DNA from 2 places in the Dyella sp. NPDC103356 genome. Region 2 is predicted to be linked to the other one. Evidence: predicted binding sites of a transcription regulator. Region 2 holds the regulator's gene; the other holds the start of a gene.

Region 1 (7,737 bases), on a different contig from region 2:
CGGACCTGATCGTATTGCCCGAAACGTTCCTGTCCGGCTTCAGCAATGACACGCGTGCCAGTGCCGATACGATGGAAGGCGAGGGTGTCGCCTGGATGCGTGCGCTGGCCGCCGAAGTGGATGCGGTGTTGTGCGGCAGTCTGGCGATACGCGAAGGCGATACCGTCTACAACCGCCTGATCTGGGCGCGCCCGGACGGCAGTTTCGAGCAATACGACAAGCGTCACTTGTTCCGCATGGCCGGCGAACACACGCGCTACGGTGGTGGCGACAAGCGGTTGATCGTCGAGCTGAAAGGCTGGCGGATTCTGCCGCAGGTTTGCTACGACCTGCGCTTTCCGGTTTGGCTGCGCAATCGGCGCCTGGAGCAGAGCACCGGCGGTATGGATTACGACTTGTCGATTTTCGTTGCCAACTGGCCGGCGCCGCGTCGTCAACCATGGCGCACGTTGTTGCGTGCGCGCGCGATCGAAAATCTTTCGTATGTGATCGGGTTGAATCGCGTCGGCGTGGATGGCAATGAGTTGCCGTATGCGGGCGATAGCGCGGTCATCGATCCGGTAGGCGAGCCGCTGATCGAGCTGGGCTCGCAGCAGCAGATCGCTACGGTAACGCTCGATCCTGCGCCGCTGCTTGCGCATCGCGAGCGTTTTCCGGCGTGGATGGATGCCGATACGTTTACGCTGGAATAAAGCAATCTAAGGGTTGCGCCACGACAGCCTCGAAAAACCACTTCCTATTCGTCATCCCGGCGAAGGCCGGGATCCATTCCTCAGTCTTCGCTTGTCAGACAGCGTGTGGCAAGCATCCACGCTGAGGAATGGATTCCGGCCTTCGCCGGAATGACGACAGAAACATGAGGACATGTGAAGTTCCACGCGATAACAACTCGCTGAAACTCCTCCTCCGACATCAGATATAGATCGGCTGTGGAATACCGCCGACCCTCACTCCGCCCTAGCATCCACGACATGGCAGGCTGATGCCTTGCGCAAGGAATGCGTCGATCGTTGTTGTCGTATACGTATCTGTCGGCCGCGGGCGGCGTCCCCGGCGGATCCGAGTCGACGAAGTAGCGTGGTCATGGCGTCTCCCGTTGTCCCAAGCCTGTCTGGTAAGCCAAGGACGCGATACGGGACGGCGGTAACCGGACAGGGGGAGGAGCGGGGGCTGCCGCTCAGCATGGCGGTAGCCTTCGCTTGTCTGCGCGTCGATTAAAGCAGGTTGAGCACCGACTCGGGCGGACGGCCGATTGCCGCCTTGCCATCGACAACCACGATGGGCCGCTCGATAAGGATCGGATGCGTCGCCATGGCAGCGATGAGTGCATCGTCACCAAGCGTCGGTTCGTCCAACCCCAGTTCGCGATAATCCGGCTCGTTGCTGCGGATCAATTCACGCGGTGTCATACCGAGTTGATCGAGCAGCTGCGTCAGCTCCGCCACGCTGGGCGGCGTTTCCAGATAGTTGACGACTTCACACGTGCAGCCACGTTCCTGCAGCAGCGCCAGCGTCGCGCGCGACTTGGAGCAGCGCGCGTTGTGATAGATGCGTGCGGCGGTAGCCATGCGCGATGCGATCAGCGATTGCCGCCGCGGTTACCGCCGCCGCTGCGGTTGCCGCCACCGCCGCCGCCGGGACGACGATTACCGCCACCCTGGCCTTGCGGACGACCGCCGCCGCCTTGCGGGCGACCACCACCGGAACCCTGCGGACGACCGCCGCCGGAGCCTTGCGAACGGTTGCCGCCGCCTTGACCGGGACGACCGCCCAGGCCGCCACGGTTGCCGCCCTGGCCTTGGCCCTGACCGCCGCCACCGCCAAAGCCGCCGTACGGATTGCCGCTACGCGCGCCAGCCGGTTTGCCGGGGCCGCGGCGCTGGCCTTGGCCCGCACCACCACCACCGGCAGCACCGCCGCCGTAGCCACGGCCGGGGCCGCGCGCTGCGCCGCCGCCTTCGCGGCTGTCGCCGGCAAACCACGTGCGCACCGAAGGCAGTTCCTGTCCCGGCGCCACGCCACGCTTGCCACCGGGCTTGCGACGGCCCGGATTCGCGCCGCGATCGGGGCGAGCCACATTGCCGTTCACTTCCTTGCCCGGACTGCGGCGCGGCTTGCCACGCGTGGGTTCGTCGCGGATGCGATCGAAGGCACGCAATTCGCGCGCTTCGTCCGCGTAACCGCCGGCATATGCGTTGCCGGTGCCGCGCTCAGGGCGATATTCGGTGACATTGCGATTGGCGCGACGCTGGTGCAGCACCGGGCTCAGGGTCAGCACCGGTTGCGGTGCGCCCAGGCCGGTTACCTTGCGCAAGTCCTTGACGATCTCTTCGCTCAGCGTTTCGCAATCGCCACGGCGCAATGCACGCGGCAGATCGACGTTGCCGTAACGGATACGTTTCAGTCGGCTGACCAGGAAACCCTGCGAGTCCCACAGACGGCGCACTTCGCGGTTGCGGCCTTCGCGGATAACTACGCGGAACCAGCTATGGCTACCGCCGCGGCTGATGATGGCGATTTCGTCGAAGCGGGCCGGGCCGTCTTCGAGTTCGATGCCAGCCTTGAGCTTTTCGATGACTTCATCGGGCACTTCGCCGTGTACGCGGCAGAGGTATTCGCGCTCCAGGCCACTCTTGGGATGCATCAGTGCGTTGGCCAGATCACCGTCGGTGGTGAGCAGGAGCAGGCCGGTCGTGTTGATGTCCAGGCGACCCACGGCGACCCAGCGCGCGCCCTTCAGTCGCGGCAGCTGTTCGAACACGGTGGGACGGCCTTCGGGATCTTCGCGAGTAGTCACCACGCCTTCGGGCTTGTGGTAGACCAGCACTTCGGTCTCATCGCGATTGTCGGTGGCGACGACGAATTGCTTGCTGTCGATGGTCACGCGATCGCCGGCGTGAACGCTGGCGCCGATGCCGGCTGCCGCGCCGTTCACCTCGACTTCGCCGGCCTGGATGCGTTGCTCCAGCATGCGGCGCGAGCCCAGGCCCGCATTGGCCAGCACCTTGTGCAGGCGCTCTTCCAGCGGTGGGACGTTTTCGTTACGCGGTTCGCGTTTCAGGGTCAGTACGGATTTCTGCGGCGCATTCATGCGCGGTACTCCTCGGTATCTTGCTCGTCGGCGTCGCCGTGTTCGGCGTCCGCGGTGTTTGCTGCGTCATCGCTCTTGGCGGTGCTCGCAGCCGTATCGGGTTCTTCCACCGACAAGGCGTCGTCGGAAGCGTGTTCGATGGCAGGCTCGGTGACGTCCTGCGCGATGTGCTCGGATGCGGACGGCGAAACGTGGAAGGTTTCGGCTTCGTCGTTATCGGTCTCGTCGGCCGATGCGTCCGGATCGGTCACGTGATTGTCTGAAGTCTGGCTTTCCGTAGTCTTATGCTGCGCTTCGGCTTCGGCTTGCGCCTGGTTCTCGGCGAGCTCGTCGTCCGTGCCTTGCTCCAGCTCCGCGTCCGGATCGATCGGAAGATCCTTGATCACTCGTGGCGGCAAGGGATTCTGGTCGATCCGCATCTGCGGGTCTTCCATATCGCGGATTTCCGACAGCGGCGGCAGTTCGTCCAGCGATTTCAGATTGAAGTAGTCCAGGAACAGGCGGGTGGTGCCGAACAGGGCCGGCTTGCCGGGCACGTCGCGGTAGCCCACCACGCGGATCCATTCGCGTTCTTCCAGTGTCTTGACGATATTGGACGACACCACCACGCCGCGGATCTGTTCGATTTCCGGGCGGGTAATGGGCTGGCGATAGGCAATCAAGGCCAGAGTCTCCAGCAGCGCGCGCGAATAGCGGCTGGGTTTTTCCGTCCACATCCGCGAAATCCACGGATGCACATCCTGGCGCACCTGATATCGAAAGCCGGAGGCGACTTCCAATAGCTGCACGCCGCGGCCTTCGCAGTCGGCGGCCAGGGCTTCGAGCGCCTTGGCGATATCCTCGCGACCGACTTCCTCATCTTCGTTGAACAGCTCGTTCAACTGGACGACGGTCATCGGTTGGGAGGCGGCCAACAGCGCGGCCTCGATAATGGGTTTCAATTGCTCGATCTGCATGGCCTTCAGGTCGGATGCGGATGCATTATTCGTAGGCTGACGCGGCGAGGTCGTCATCGGGGGCGGTTTCTTCCGCTTCCGCCGGTTCCTCTGCCATCGTCACCTTTGCCTTGACGTAAATCGCTGCCAGCGGTTCTTCCTGCACGATCTCCACCAACATTTCCTTGGCCAGCTCCAGCATGGCCAGGAAGGTCACCACCACGCCCAACCGCCCTTCGCTGACATCGAACAGGGTTTCGAAGCGGTGGAACTGACTGTCGTTCAAGCGGCCCAGCAACTCGCCCATACGCTGGCGAACGCTGAGCGCCTCGCGTTTGATCGCGTGATGACCGAACAATTCGGCACGGTGCATCACATCCTTGAGTGCCAGCAAAAGCTCCTTGAGGTCCAACGGCGGCGGCAACTTGATCACGTTGCGCTCGCCGACGTCGGCCTGGACCACTACCGTGTCGCGCTCCAGCCGGGGCAGGGCATCGATATCTTCGGCAGCACGCTTGAACCGTTCGTACTCCTGCAAACGACGTACCAGCTCGGCACGCGGGTCTTCCTCGATGCCTTCTTCGGAAGGCGGCCGGGGCAACAGCAGCCTCGACTTGATCTCGGCCAGGATCGCGGCCATCAGCAGGTATTCGGCCGCCAGCTCCAGGCGCATGACATCGCGCATCAGCTCGATGTATTCCATGTACTGCCGGGTAATCTCGGCGACCGGAATATCCAGAATGTCCAGGTTTTGCCGGCGGATCAGATAAAGCAGCAGATCCAGCGGGCCCTCGAACGCCTCCAGGATGACTTCGAGCGCATCCGGCGGAATGTACAGATCCTGCGGCATCTGCAACATCGGCTCGCCGCGCACGATGGCCAGCGGCATTTCCTGTTGTTGCGGTACCGACGCGAAAGCGTCCTGCGGTGCTACGACCGCTTCGGGCTCGGTGCTCATCAATACATGTCGTTGGGCCGCGTGCGGGCGGCAGGTAATGCTTTCAACACATTAGGAACCGTTCTGTCCGGCCGGTAAGTCCCGGCGTGCGCTTAACGAATGTCCCCGTCAGGATGCCGATTGTCAGGCGGCGACCCGATGACCCTGAAGCTAAATAATCGTTGGCGTTCAGCTGCGGCGCCACGCGCGCCATCGTCACCCCGGTATCTCGCTTGATGAAACCGCTCCATGGCGATTTCGGTCAGGCGGGCCGTGCTGAGCGACCACCACGGCACCATCGTTCGGCCAGTTAACCGGTACGACGACGCAAGCCATGAGGTGACGAGCCTGGCGTCACTGATGGTTTGGCGGTCTGCTGAGCGCATGGGGCTTGAGCCGTGGCAACCGGTTTGGACCGGCTTGTGCGGCAATCTAAGAACCCTTGCGTGGCTGACAGAGTAATGGCAGTGAGACGACAAGTCCAGTATCGCCCCGGGATTAAGCACGGGATATTCAGCACTGAGGCGGCTGGGGTTATCCGCCTCAGTGCCGCCTATTCGGTAGTGGGGCAGCATGTGACCCATCGTGTCGGCGCATGGCGCGGTTCGGTCATGATGCTATGCGACAAATCGCCCGCGCATGGTCGCAATAGCTGTCAAACCGCACATATTCGAGCGATAGCGGCGATAAAGTCGCGTCTACAAATGCCTAAAACGACCTTGAAATGATACAAATAGGTGACATGGCATACGGCTTGCTTTGCGGTGGTAAGTGGTCGCCAAAGAAACGGGGTTCGAGCGGCGGGGTGCCCTTGGACGAACCGGCGAGCAGGCGGCGGGGAGAAGGCGCGTGACGAAAGACGACCAAACCAGCAAAGGAAGCGATTCGGAGCAGCTGAGGCCGGCGCGCATGCGCATCGAGACCACAGTGCTGATGAGCCGCGGCGATCAATCGCAGCCCACCGATCTGGTGGACATCTCGGCCACCGGCGTTCTATTACGCCGCCCCCTGGGCTGGAAAGGCGAAGCCGGCCAGAGCTGGGTGCTGGACATGATCTTCGGCCACGACCTGCATATCCACCTGGAGGCCATCGTCGCGCGTGTATCGAGCCGCCACATCGGCTTTGCCTATACCCACATTCCCGAAGACAAGCAGGTGCCGCTGTGGAATCTGCTGGGCGGTTATGCGGATATCCTGGAAATGTGGAAGGACGAGTAGGCTCGGCTTTCAACACAAAAAAAAGCCCGCATCAAGCGGGCTTTTTTTATGGACTTGGAGAGCACTCAGGCCGCAGCCGGCTTCTTCTCATCGCGCAGTTCACGCCGCAGAATCTTGCCCACATTGCTCTTGGGCAGCGCGTCGCGGAACTCGATCACCTTGGGGCGCTTATAACCGGTGAGGTTCTCCTTGCAGAACTGCTTGAGCTCCTCGACGGTGAGGTTCGGGTCCTTGCGCACCACGAAAATCTTCACCACCTCGCCGGAATGCTCGTCGGGCATGCCGATGGCGGCCACTTCGGCTACGCCAGGGTGCTGCATGACGGCGTCTTCGACTTCGTTCGGGTACACGTTGAAGCCGGACACCAGGATCATGTCCTTCTTGCGATCGACGATATAGAAGTAGCCGTTCTCGTCCATCTTGGCGATGTCGCCGGTGTGCAGCCAACCGTCGCTGCCGAGCACCTTGATGGTTTCGTCCGGACGTTGCCAGTAACCCTTCATCACCTGCGGGCCGTGGATCATCAGCTCGCCCGCTTCACCAACCGGCAACGGTTGATTGTCTTCGGACCAGACGGCCGCGTCAGTGGAGGAGATCGGCAGGCCGATCGAGCCGTTGTAGTCCTTAAGGTCGAGCGGATTGATACACGCGGCGGGTGAGGTTTCGGTCAGGCCATAGGCCTCGACCAGGGTGCAGCCGGTGACCTTCTTCCAGCGCTCGGCCACCGCGCGCTGCACGGCCATGCCGCCACCCAGACTCAGATGCAGGCGCGAGAAATCGAGCTCGGCAAAGCCTGGCGTATTGAGCAGACCATTGAACAGCGTGTTGACACCAGTCAGCGCGGTAAAGCCCGATGCTTTGAGCTCCTTGACGAAGCCCGGCATGTCGCGTGGATTGGTAATCAGCCAGCTCAGGCCGCCAAGGCGCATGAAGACCAGGCCGTTCGCGGTCAGCGAAAAGATGTGATACAGCGGCAACGCCGTAATCACTACTTCCTGACCCGGTCGCAGATTGGTGCCGATCCACGAACCGGCCTGCAGCATGTTGGCGACCATGTTGCCGTGCGTGAGCATTGCACCCTTGGCCACACCGGTGGTGCCACCGGTATATTGCAGGAAGGCGATGTCGTCGTGGCCGATATCGGGCGTCTTCACCGTGTGGGCTGCGCCACGCGACAAGGCGTCCTTGAAGCGCACCGCTTGCGGCAGGCTGAAGGCCGGTACCAGCTTCTTGACGTTCTTGACGACAAAGTTGACCAGCACGCCCTTGAGGCCGAGCAGATCGCCGATGCCGGTGGTGACGATGTGCTTGACCCCGGTCTCGGCTACGACCTGCTGCAAGGTTGCGGCGAAATTGTCCAGCACCACGATGGCCTTCGCGCCGGAATCTTCCAGCTGATGCTTCAGTTCGCGCGCGGTGTACATCGGGTTGGTATTGACCACGATCAGCCCGGCGCGCAACGCGCCGAACAGGGCGATCGGATATTGCAGCACGTTGGGCATCATGATCGCGATGCGATCGCCCTTGACCAGCTTGAGCTCACCGGTGAGATAACC
Region 2 (7,737 bases):
ATCGCCGCCATGCAGGAATGGTTCGAGTCCAGTACGTTTCGCGGCTGCGCTTTCATCAACAGTGTGGTGGAGTTGGGCGGCAGCCTGCCCGATGTGCTGGAGGTCTCACGAGGGCACAAGCAGTCGATGGTCGATGCGATAGCCCGGTATCTGCCGCCTGCCTCGCGCCGCGCGGGTGACGCCGTCGCAATCGCCGTGGCGATCGACGGCGCGATCATTCGTGCTCAGTACGACGAAACATCCAAAGCGGCGCTCAAGGCGCTGAAGAAGCTATTGGCTGCATTTACGCCGGTCACAGCACCGGCGCGTTGACACTGATCGGTTCGCTGCACACGGCTTGCGAGGCAAGCATGATCTTGCCAAGCATCTCGGCCACTTCTTCGTGCGAACGCGCGCGTATCAGCTTCGGCGCATGCTTGCGCAGCATATGGAAATCCAGCGATGCGATGCGATCGCGTACCAGCAGCAACTGGCCCGGATGCATGCTGAATTCGCACAAGCCCAACGCCAGCAGCATCGCCGTGAAGTTCACATCGCCGCCGATTTCGCCACACAGGCTGACCGGCTTCCTGGCGCGTCGGCCGGCGGTGAGCACGTGCGAGATCAGTCGCAGCAGGGCCGGCTGCAAGGGGTTGTAGATATTTTCCAGCGCGTCGTTACCGCGGTCGGCGGCGAGCACGTACTGCGCCAAGTCGTTGGTACCGATCGCAAGAAAGTCGGCATGTTCGAGCAGCTCGCGCACGTTGATGGCCGCGGCGGGCACTTCGATCATGGCGCCAAGCGAGAGCTTCTCCGGCAGATCGATGTTCTCGCGCTTCAGCTCCTGGCGGGCGAGCTTGAACAGCGTACGTACGGCGATCAGTTCGTCCGGCTGGGTCACCATGGGGACCAGCACGCGGACCGGGCCATAGCATGCCGCACGCAGGATCGCGCGAATCTGCGTGGTGAATACGGCGGGATAGCGTAGCGACAGGCGCACACCGCGCACGCCGAGCGCGGGATTTTCTTCGCCACGGATCGCCAGTCCGGCCGCATCGGCCTTGTCGGCACCCAGATCGAGTGTGCGAATGGTGACCGGCAGGCCGCCCATGCCGAGCACGAGATCGCGATAGGCGATGAACTGCTCGTCTTCGGAGGGTAGGCCCTTGTGGCGCAAGAACAGGAATTCGGTGCGATACAGCCCCACGCCATCGGCGCCGCGTGCGCGCGCCGAGGCGATGTCGGGCGCCATTTCGGCGTTGGCGTACAGCCGGATATCTACGCCGTCGCGGGTGCGCGTGGGTGCGTTCGCCAGCGTGGCAAGACGACGGCCTGCTTGCGCGGCTTCGCGCTGCCACGCACGGTAGCGCGAGAGATCCTGCGCGGTCGGATGCACGACTGCTTCACCCCGCTCGCTGTCGAGCAGGATCAGGTCATCATCGTGGATGGTCGAAAGCGCGTCGCGCACGCCGACAAGCATGGGCAGGTCGAGGCTGCGCGCGAGAATCGCGCTATGCGAATACGGGCTGCCCGAGCTGGCGACGACACCCAGCAGGCCGTTTCCGGCCAGGTGCGCCATGTCGGCCGGCGCGATCGAGTCGGCAATCAGGATTTCGCCCACGCGCGCGGCGATCTTGCGCTCTTCCACGCTGGTCTGGCGCTGCAGCGCCGAGATCACGCGGTTGATGACCTGGTCGATGTCTTCCTTGCGGCTGCGCAGGTAAGGATCGTCCATCGCCTCGAAGATGGCGGCGAGGCGATCGCGTTGTTTCTTCAGCGCCGCACCGGGACGGTAATGGCCGATGCGCACGAGGTCGTCGAGCCCGCGCAGCAACTCGGGGTCGTCCAGCAGCAAGGTATGTGCGTCGATAAACTCACTGACTTCGCGTGCCAGTGCGCCGTGCAGTTTGCCGCGCAGTTCGCGCAGCTCCAGACGCGCCGTGTCGAGCGCGCGGTGCAGCTTTTCGATTTCGCTGTCGACTTCATCTTCGCCCAGCGGGCGGGTGTCGACCAGATAACGGCTCGGCTGTACCAGTCGCGCACGACCCAATGCCATGCCTCGTGATGCGGTCGTGCCAGGCAACAGATGCCTCATGCAAGCGGTCTCGATGGTGGAAGCGGTGGGGAAGAGGGCAAGCGCGGCATCAGACAACGACAGACGGCCATCAGTTGCATGCCGAATTTTTCTTGCCTGGCGTTATCACCGTTTCCCCATTCCATCCTTACGCCCCTTCGTCGAACTTTCGATCGAACAATGCGACCACCGCCTCCAATGCATTCTGTTCGTCCGGGCCGTCGGCGCGGATCGTCAGTGGTGTACCGAGGCCGGCGGCGAGCATCATCACGCCCATGATGCTTTGTGCGTTGACTTCACGGCCTCTGCTGACCAGCCACACGGTGGATTTGAAACCCTGCACCAGTTGTACCAGTTTGGCCGAGGCGCGTGCGTGCAGGCCGAGCTTGTTCGATATAACGATGTCTTTCTCAAGCATGATCGATGAAAATCCCTCCGCGGCCACCACTCGCGGCAATTTCCGCCAGCTCGTCCAGTGGTTTTTCCGCGTAATTGAGTACGCGCAGCAGCATCGGCAGATTAAGGCCGGAGACGCAACGCAAGCGAACGCCCAGCGGGCTGAGCGACAGACCGATGTTGCACGGCGTGGCGCCATACAGGTCGGCCAGAACCAGCACCCCCTCGCCTTGATCCAGTTCGCGCGCATGCCGCTCGGTGAGCGTGCGCATGACATCCGGATCGGCCTGGCCTGGAACTTCCACGGCCTGGATGTTCAACGGCAACTTGGGCAGCACGTGGTGTGCCGCCGAGATCAACGCCTGGCCTACGGCCTCGTGCGTCATCAACATCACTCCGACGCTCATGGCCGCAGTGTCCCCTGGTGGTTTTCAATGGCGTGCATGATGGTTACTACTACTCAAGCTCGCGGTGGAAGATCAGCACGTTTTCTCGTTGCGTGCGGTAATGCGCGGCCAGTTTCTCGGCCAGATACACCGACCTGTGGCGTCCCCCGGTGCATCCGATGGAGATAGTCACATAACTGCGGTCGTCCTGCTCGAATCTCGGCAGCCAATTGTCCAGCCAGCGGCTGGTATCGGCGAAATACTCACCTACCAGCGGTTGCTGGTCCAGAAATTCGCGCACCGGTGCGTCCTTGCCTGAATAGGGACGCAGACGCGCGTCCCAGTGCGGGTTGGGCAGGCAGCGCGCGTCGAAAACAAAGTCGGCGTCCGGCGGCAGGCCACGGCGATAGGCGAACGATTCGAACATCAGGGTCAGGCCCTTGGTCGCCTCGGCGTAGCCGGTGGCGATCAGGCGGCGTAGCTGATGCACGTTGAGTTCGCTCGAATCGATGACCTTTTCGGCCAGCGAAGACAGCGGACGCAGAATCCGGCGTTCTTCGGCGATCGCATCGGCCAACGACAGGCCGCGTGCCGAAAGCGGGTGCTTGCGGCGCGTTTCCGAATAGCGCTTGATCAGGATCTCGTCGCGGCAATCGATAAAGATCAGGTGCACCTGCACGCCAGCCGATGCCAGCTCGGACATCACCTCCGGCACCTGGCGGAAATCGTCACCACGGTTGCGGATATCGATGCCGACAGCGATATGTCGGCGCTGCCCACTCTTGTCGTTCTTGATGACCGTGCGCACCAGTTCGTGCAGCAGGGCGGTGGGCAGGTTGTCGACGCAATAGAACCCCAGGTCCTCCAGCGCGCGCAGGGCGACGGTCTTGCCGCCGCCGGACATGCCGGTCAGGACGATCAGGTGGGTTTCGTCAGGTTCGATACTAGGAACCAGTTGCGGGGAATCGCTCATGAAGGTTCTCTGTTACCAGGGCGGCAACCGGCGCATCTGGTGCGCCTGGCGGTCGATGAAGGTCTGTGCCGGATCGATGCCCTTGCTCTTCAATACATGGCTGCGCACAGCCGCTTCCACAAGGACCGCCAGGTTGCGACCCGGTGCCACAGGGATGGTGATCAGCGGGACCTGCACTTCCAGGATCTCGCGGCGGCCGACGTCGCCGGTCAGGCGGGTCATGCCATCGGTGTCCTCGCCGTCTCGCAACGGCTTGAGATGCACGACCAGGCGCAGATACTTCGAGGGCTTCACCGCGGTGTGGCCGAACATCTCACGTACGTTGAGAACACCCAGGCCGCGGACCTCGAGCAGATCCTGCAGCAGTTCCGGGCAGGTGCCGTCGATGACATCCGGCGCGATCAGCGTGAATTCGGTGGCATCGTCGGCCACCAGCCGATGGCCGCGGCTGATCAGTTCCAGCGCCAGTTCGCTCTTGCCCGAGCCGGACTCGCCGGTAATCAGCACGCCGATCGAAAAAACCTCGAGAAACACCCCATGCAGGGTGATGCGTGGCGCCAGCATGCGCGCCAGGTAGTACTGCATCCAGGTCAGCAGCTCGTGGCCGCGCTTGGAGCTGATCCACAGGGGCGTATTGGTTTCTTCGGCGACTTCGCGCAGATCGGAGGGGATCGCCTGATCCTTGGTCACGATGATCGCCACCGGCTGGTAAGCGGCGATCTTGTTGATCACTTCCCAGCGCTGGCGCGAATCAAGCCCATCGAGGAAGTTGAGCTCTTCCGTGCCGATGATCTGGATCTTGTTGGGGTAAATGACGTTCAGGTAGCCGATCAGCGACGGGCGCCGGCTGATGGTGACGCCGTGTTCGAGCACGCGCGCTTCCCCACGCATGCCCGACACCCAGCGCAAGGCCATGCGTTCGTGTACGCCATCGTAGAGTTGTCGAGCGGTGAGGCGGTCCAAGCGGAGTCCCTTTGGCCGCGCGAGCGGCACCTGGCGATATTGTGCCAGTTTGGATCCGTTTGTGCCCTGCAGCACAAGGACGCGCCCCCGAAAGATACCGGGTCGCGAGGCATGGGCTGGGAGAGGACCGGGTTTTGCTCCCTCTCCCCTGGCTTGCCGGGGGAGAGGGCTGGGGTGAGGGGGCTCTTGCTCTAGCCAGCCCCCGAGAGATCAACCGTACTGCCGCTCCGCGCGTACTTCACGCTGGTGCTTGTCGCAGATCTTGTCGCGGTGTTTGCGCAATTGCGCGGTGAGCTTGTCGAACAGGACATCGATGGAGGCATACATGTCCGATTCGACGGCCTCGGCGTGGAGCACGCTGCCATTTACCGACAGATTGCCTTCGGCTTTCTGCTGCAGCTTGCTGACCGAGAGAACGATATTGAGGCTCAATATCTTTTCGTCGAGGCGGGTAAGGCGGTCGAGCTTGGCGGTAGCGTGCTCGCGCAGGGCCGGGGTGACTTCGATCTGCTGACCGCTGAGTTGGAATTGCATGTTGCGCCTCCTCATGATGCTGGCCGCGTTTCGCGGCTTGGGTTGGATGCATCCTCGGGTGTCGAGGAAACACCATCAGTCATAAGCTGGGAACATTCCTGGCGCGATCAAGTTCCCGCAAGCGCGAATTTATTTCTCACGTACCGATCAATTGGCGCGTTGGCGCTCGCTCGAACTTGGTATGCGCATGGCCTCCCGATATTTGGCAACCGTGCGACGCGCCACTTGAATGCCCTTGCGGCGCAATTCTTCGGCGATCGCCTGGTCCGATAAAGGTTTGCGTGTGTCTTCCGCGTCGACGAGTTTGCGTAGCATCGCCTGGATGGCCGTGGCCGATGCGCTGCCGCCGTCTTCGGTGGAAACACCACTGGAAAAAAAGTGCTTGAGTTCGAACGTGCCGCGCGGCGTGTGAATGTATTTGCGCGTGGTCACGCGAGAAATCGTCGATTCGTGCATGCCGACTTCTTCGGCGACTTCGCGCAGCACCAGGGGGTGCATCGCTTCGGGGCCGTAGTCGAGAAAAGCGCTCTGTCGCCGCACAATGGCTTCGGCGACCTTGAGCAAGGTTTCCGCGCGCGACTCCAGGCTCTTGATCAGCCAGCGCGCTTCTTGCAGTTGCCCGCGCATCCAACTGGCGTCTTCGCCGCGGGCCTGCGCGATCATGTTGCAATAGTGCTGGTTGAGGCCCAGGCGCGGCTGGCAATCGGGATTGAGGCTCACGCGCCAACGGCCACCGTCCTTGCGTGCGTACACGTCGGGCGCAACGTATTCGACCGGTGTCGGGTCCATCGACGCGCCAGGGCGCGGATCCAGGCTGCGGATCAGCATGGACGCGGCGGAAACCTCTTCCGGCTCGGCGCGCAGACGGCGCGCCAGCTTGCTGACGTCGTTGCGCGCGAGCAATTCGAGTTCGTTGTCGACGATGCGCAGCGCCAGTTCGATATGCGGCGTGTCGGGGTCGAACTGTTCCAGCTGCACTCGCAGGCAATCGCGCAAGTCCAGGCTTGCCACACCGGTGGGATCAAAACGCTGCAGCAGGCGGCGCACGCCGTCGACTTCGTCGAGGCTTGCCTTCAAGTCGGCGGGAATGGCGGCAGCGACGGCTTCCAGGCCTTCGCTCAGGTAACCGTCCGCATTGACCGCATCGATCAGCACCGTTGCAATGGTGCGTTGACGCGGCGTCATGTGCGTCAGATTCAGCTGCCACATCAGGTGTTCGTGCAACGTTTCCGGCGCGGCGTTTTGCGGCTCGAAGCCGTCTTCGTCGCCATTGCCGTTGTTGCGGCTGGAACTGGCGCTACCGCTGCTGGAAAAGTCGATCGGCTGATCGCCGGGGCCGTCGCTCCAGTCTGGCGCTTCGGCATCATCGCCCGGGCCGCTATCGTCGCTGCTCTTGGTGCTGGATGGCACCGGTACTTCGACCGCGTTTTCGAAGCTGCCGTCTTCGGCGTTTTCGTTGTCGGTGGATTCTTCGGAGAACTCGAGCAGCGGATTGCTCTCGGCAATCTGGCGCAGCTCGGCCTCCAGCTCCAACTGCGACAGCTGCAGCAGGCGGATAGCCTGTTGAAGTTGAGGCGTGAGCGTAAGTTGCTGATTGAGGCGAAACTGCAGTCCGGTTTTCATGCCAGCCGGGAAAAGATGAACTGGGGTCATCCTAACCCCTATAAACGGGTGCGACCATAGCCCTAGTCGCCAGGGGAGGCTAGAGCGTACAGTCGAATGTGATTTGGATCAGGGTTACGTTAAAACGTCGTGTCATGGCGGCGCACCTGCAAACCGGGCAGGTATTCGGATTACAACCGGAATTCGCGGCCCAGATAGACTTCACGCACCTTCTCGTCGGCCAGGATGTGTGCCGGCGTACCACGCGATAGCACTTCGCCATCGTTGAGAATGTAGGCTCGGTCACAGATTCCGAGTGTTTCGCGAACGTTATGATCGGTGATCAGCACGCCGATACCGCGCTCTTTCAGATGACGGACGATGCGCTGGATTTCGCCTACCGAAATCGGGTCGACGCCGGCGAACGGTTCGTCGAGCAGCATGTAACGCGGCTGCGCGGCCAAGGCGCGGGCGATTTCCACGCGTCGGCGCTCGCCGCCCGACAGGCTGATGCCTTTCTGTTCGGCGATGTGCGCGATCTTCAGCTCGTCGAGCAGGCTTTCCAGCTCGGTATTGCGCTGGCGCTGATCCAGGCCTTCGCGCAATTCCAGCACCGCCATGATGTTGTCCGACACCGTCAGGCGCCGGAACACCGAGGCTTCCTGCGGGAGATAGCCGATGCCGAGCTTGGCGCGAGCATGCATCGGCAGGCCGGTGATGTCCTGTTTGTCGAGCTTGATCAAGCCCGCATCGGCCTCGATCAGGCCGACGATCATGTAGAAGCAGGTGGTTTTGCCCGCGCCGTTCGGGCCGAGCAGACCGACGACCTC

What was found. Region 2 encodes sigma-54, which starts transcription at its own class of promoters, with help from an activator protein. Its sites were predicted from a motif close to TGGCACGNGCNTTGC; they were not measured.
Region 1: the regulator sigma-54 is predicted to act here: its motif matches at 5,707-5,721, upstream of ACZ6WW_RS05510 (PilZ domain-containing protein).

Annotation. Positions count from the first base shown of each region.
Region 1 covers NZ_JBVJLZ010000002.1:455,427-463,163, forward strand. The annotation lists gene ACZ6WW_RS05485 (amidohydrolase) at 1-692, shown strand, start outside; gene arsC (arsenate reductase (glutaredoxin)) at 1,215-1,568, opposite strand; gene ACZ6WW_RS05495 (pseudouridine synthase) at 1,580-3,091, opposite strand; gene scpB (SMC-Scp complex subunit ScpB) at 3,088-4,047, opposite strand; gene ACZ6WW_RS05505 (segregation and condensation protein A) at 4,073-4,984, opposite strand; gene ACZ6WW_RS05510 (PilZ domain-containing protein) at 5,873-6,181, shown strand; gene ACZ6WW_RS05515 (AMP-binding protein) at 6,247-7,737, opposite strand, start outside.
Region 2 covers NZ_JBVJLZ010000011.1:51,301-59,037, forward strand. The annotation lists gene ACZ6WW_RS20610 (TetR/AcrR family transcriptional regulator) at 1-312, shown strand, start outside; gene ptsP (phosphoenolpyruvate--protein phosphotransferase) at 293-2,074, opposite strand; gene ACZ6WW_RS20620 (HPr family phosphocarrier protein) at 2,202-2,471, opposite strand; gene ACZ6WW_RS20625 (PTS sugar transporter subunit IIA) at 2,464-2,856, opposite strand; gene rapZ (RNase adapter RapZ) at 2,906-3,808, opposite strand; gene hprK (HPr(Ser) kinase/phosphatase) at 3,821-4,771, opposite strand; gene hpf (ribosome hibernation-promoting factor, HPF/YfiA family) at 4,982-5,305, opposite strand; gene ACZ6WW_RS20645 (RNA polymerase factor sigma-54) at 5,453-6,928, opposite strand; gene lptB (LPS export ABC transporter ATP-binding protein) at 7,099-7,737, opposite strand, start outside.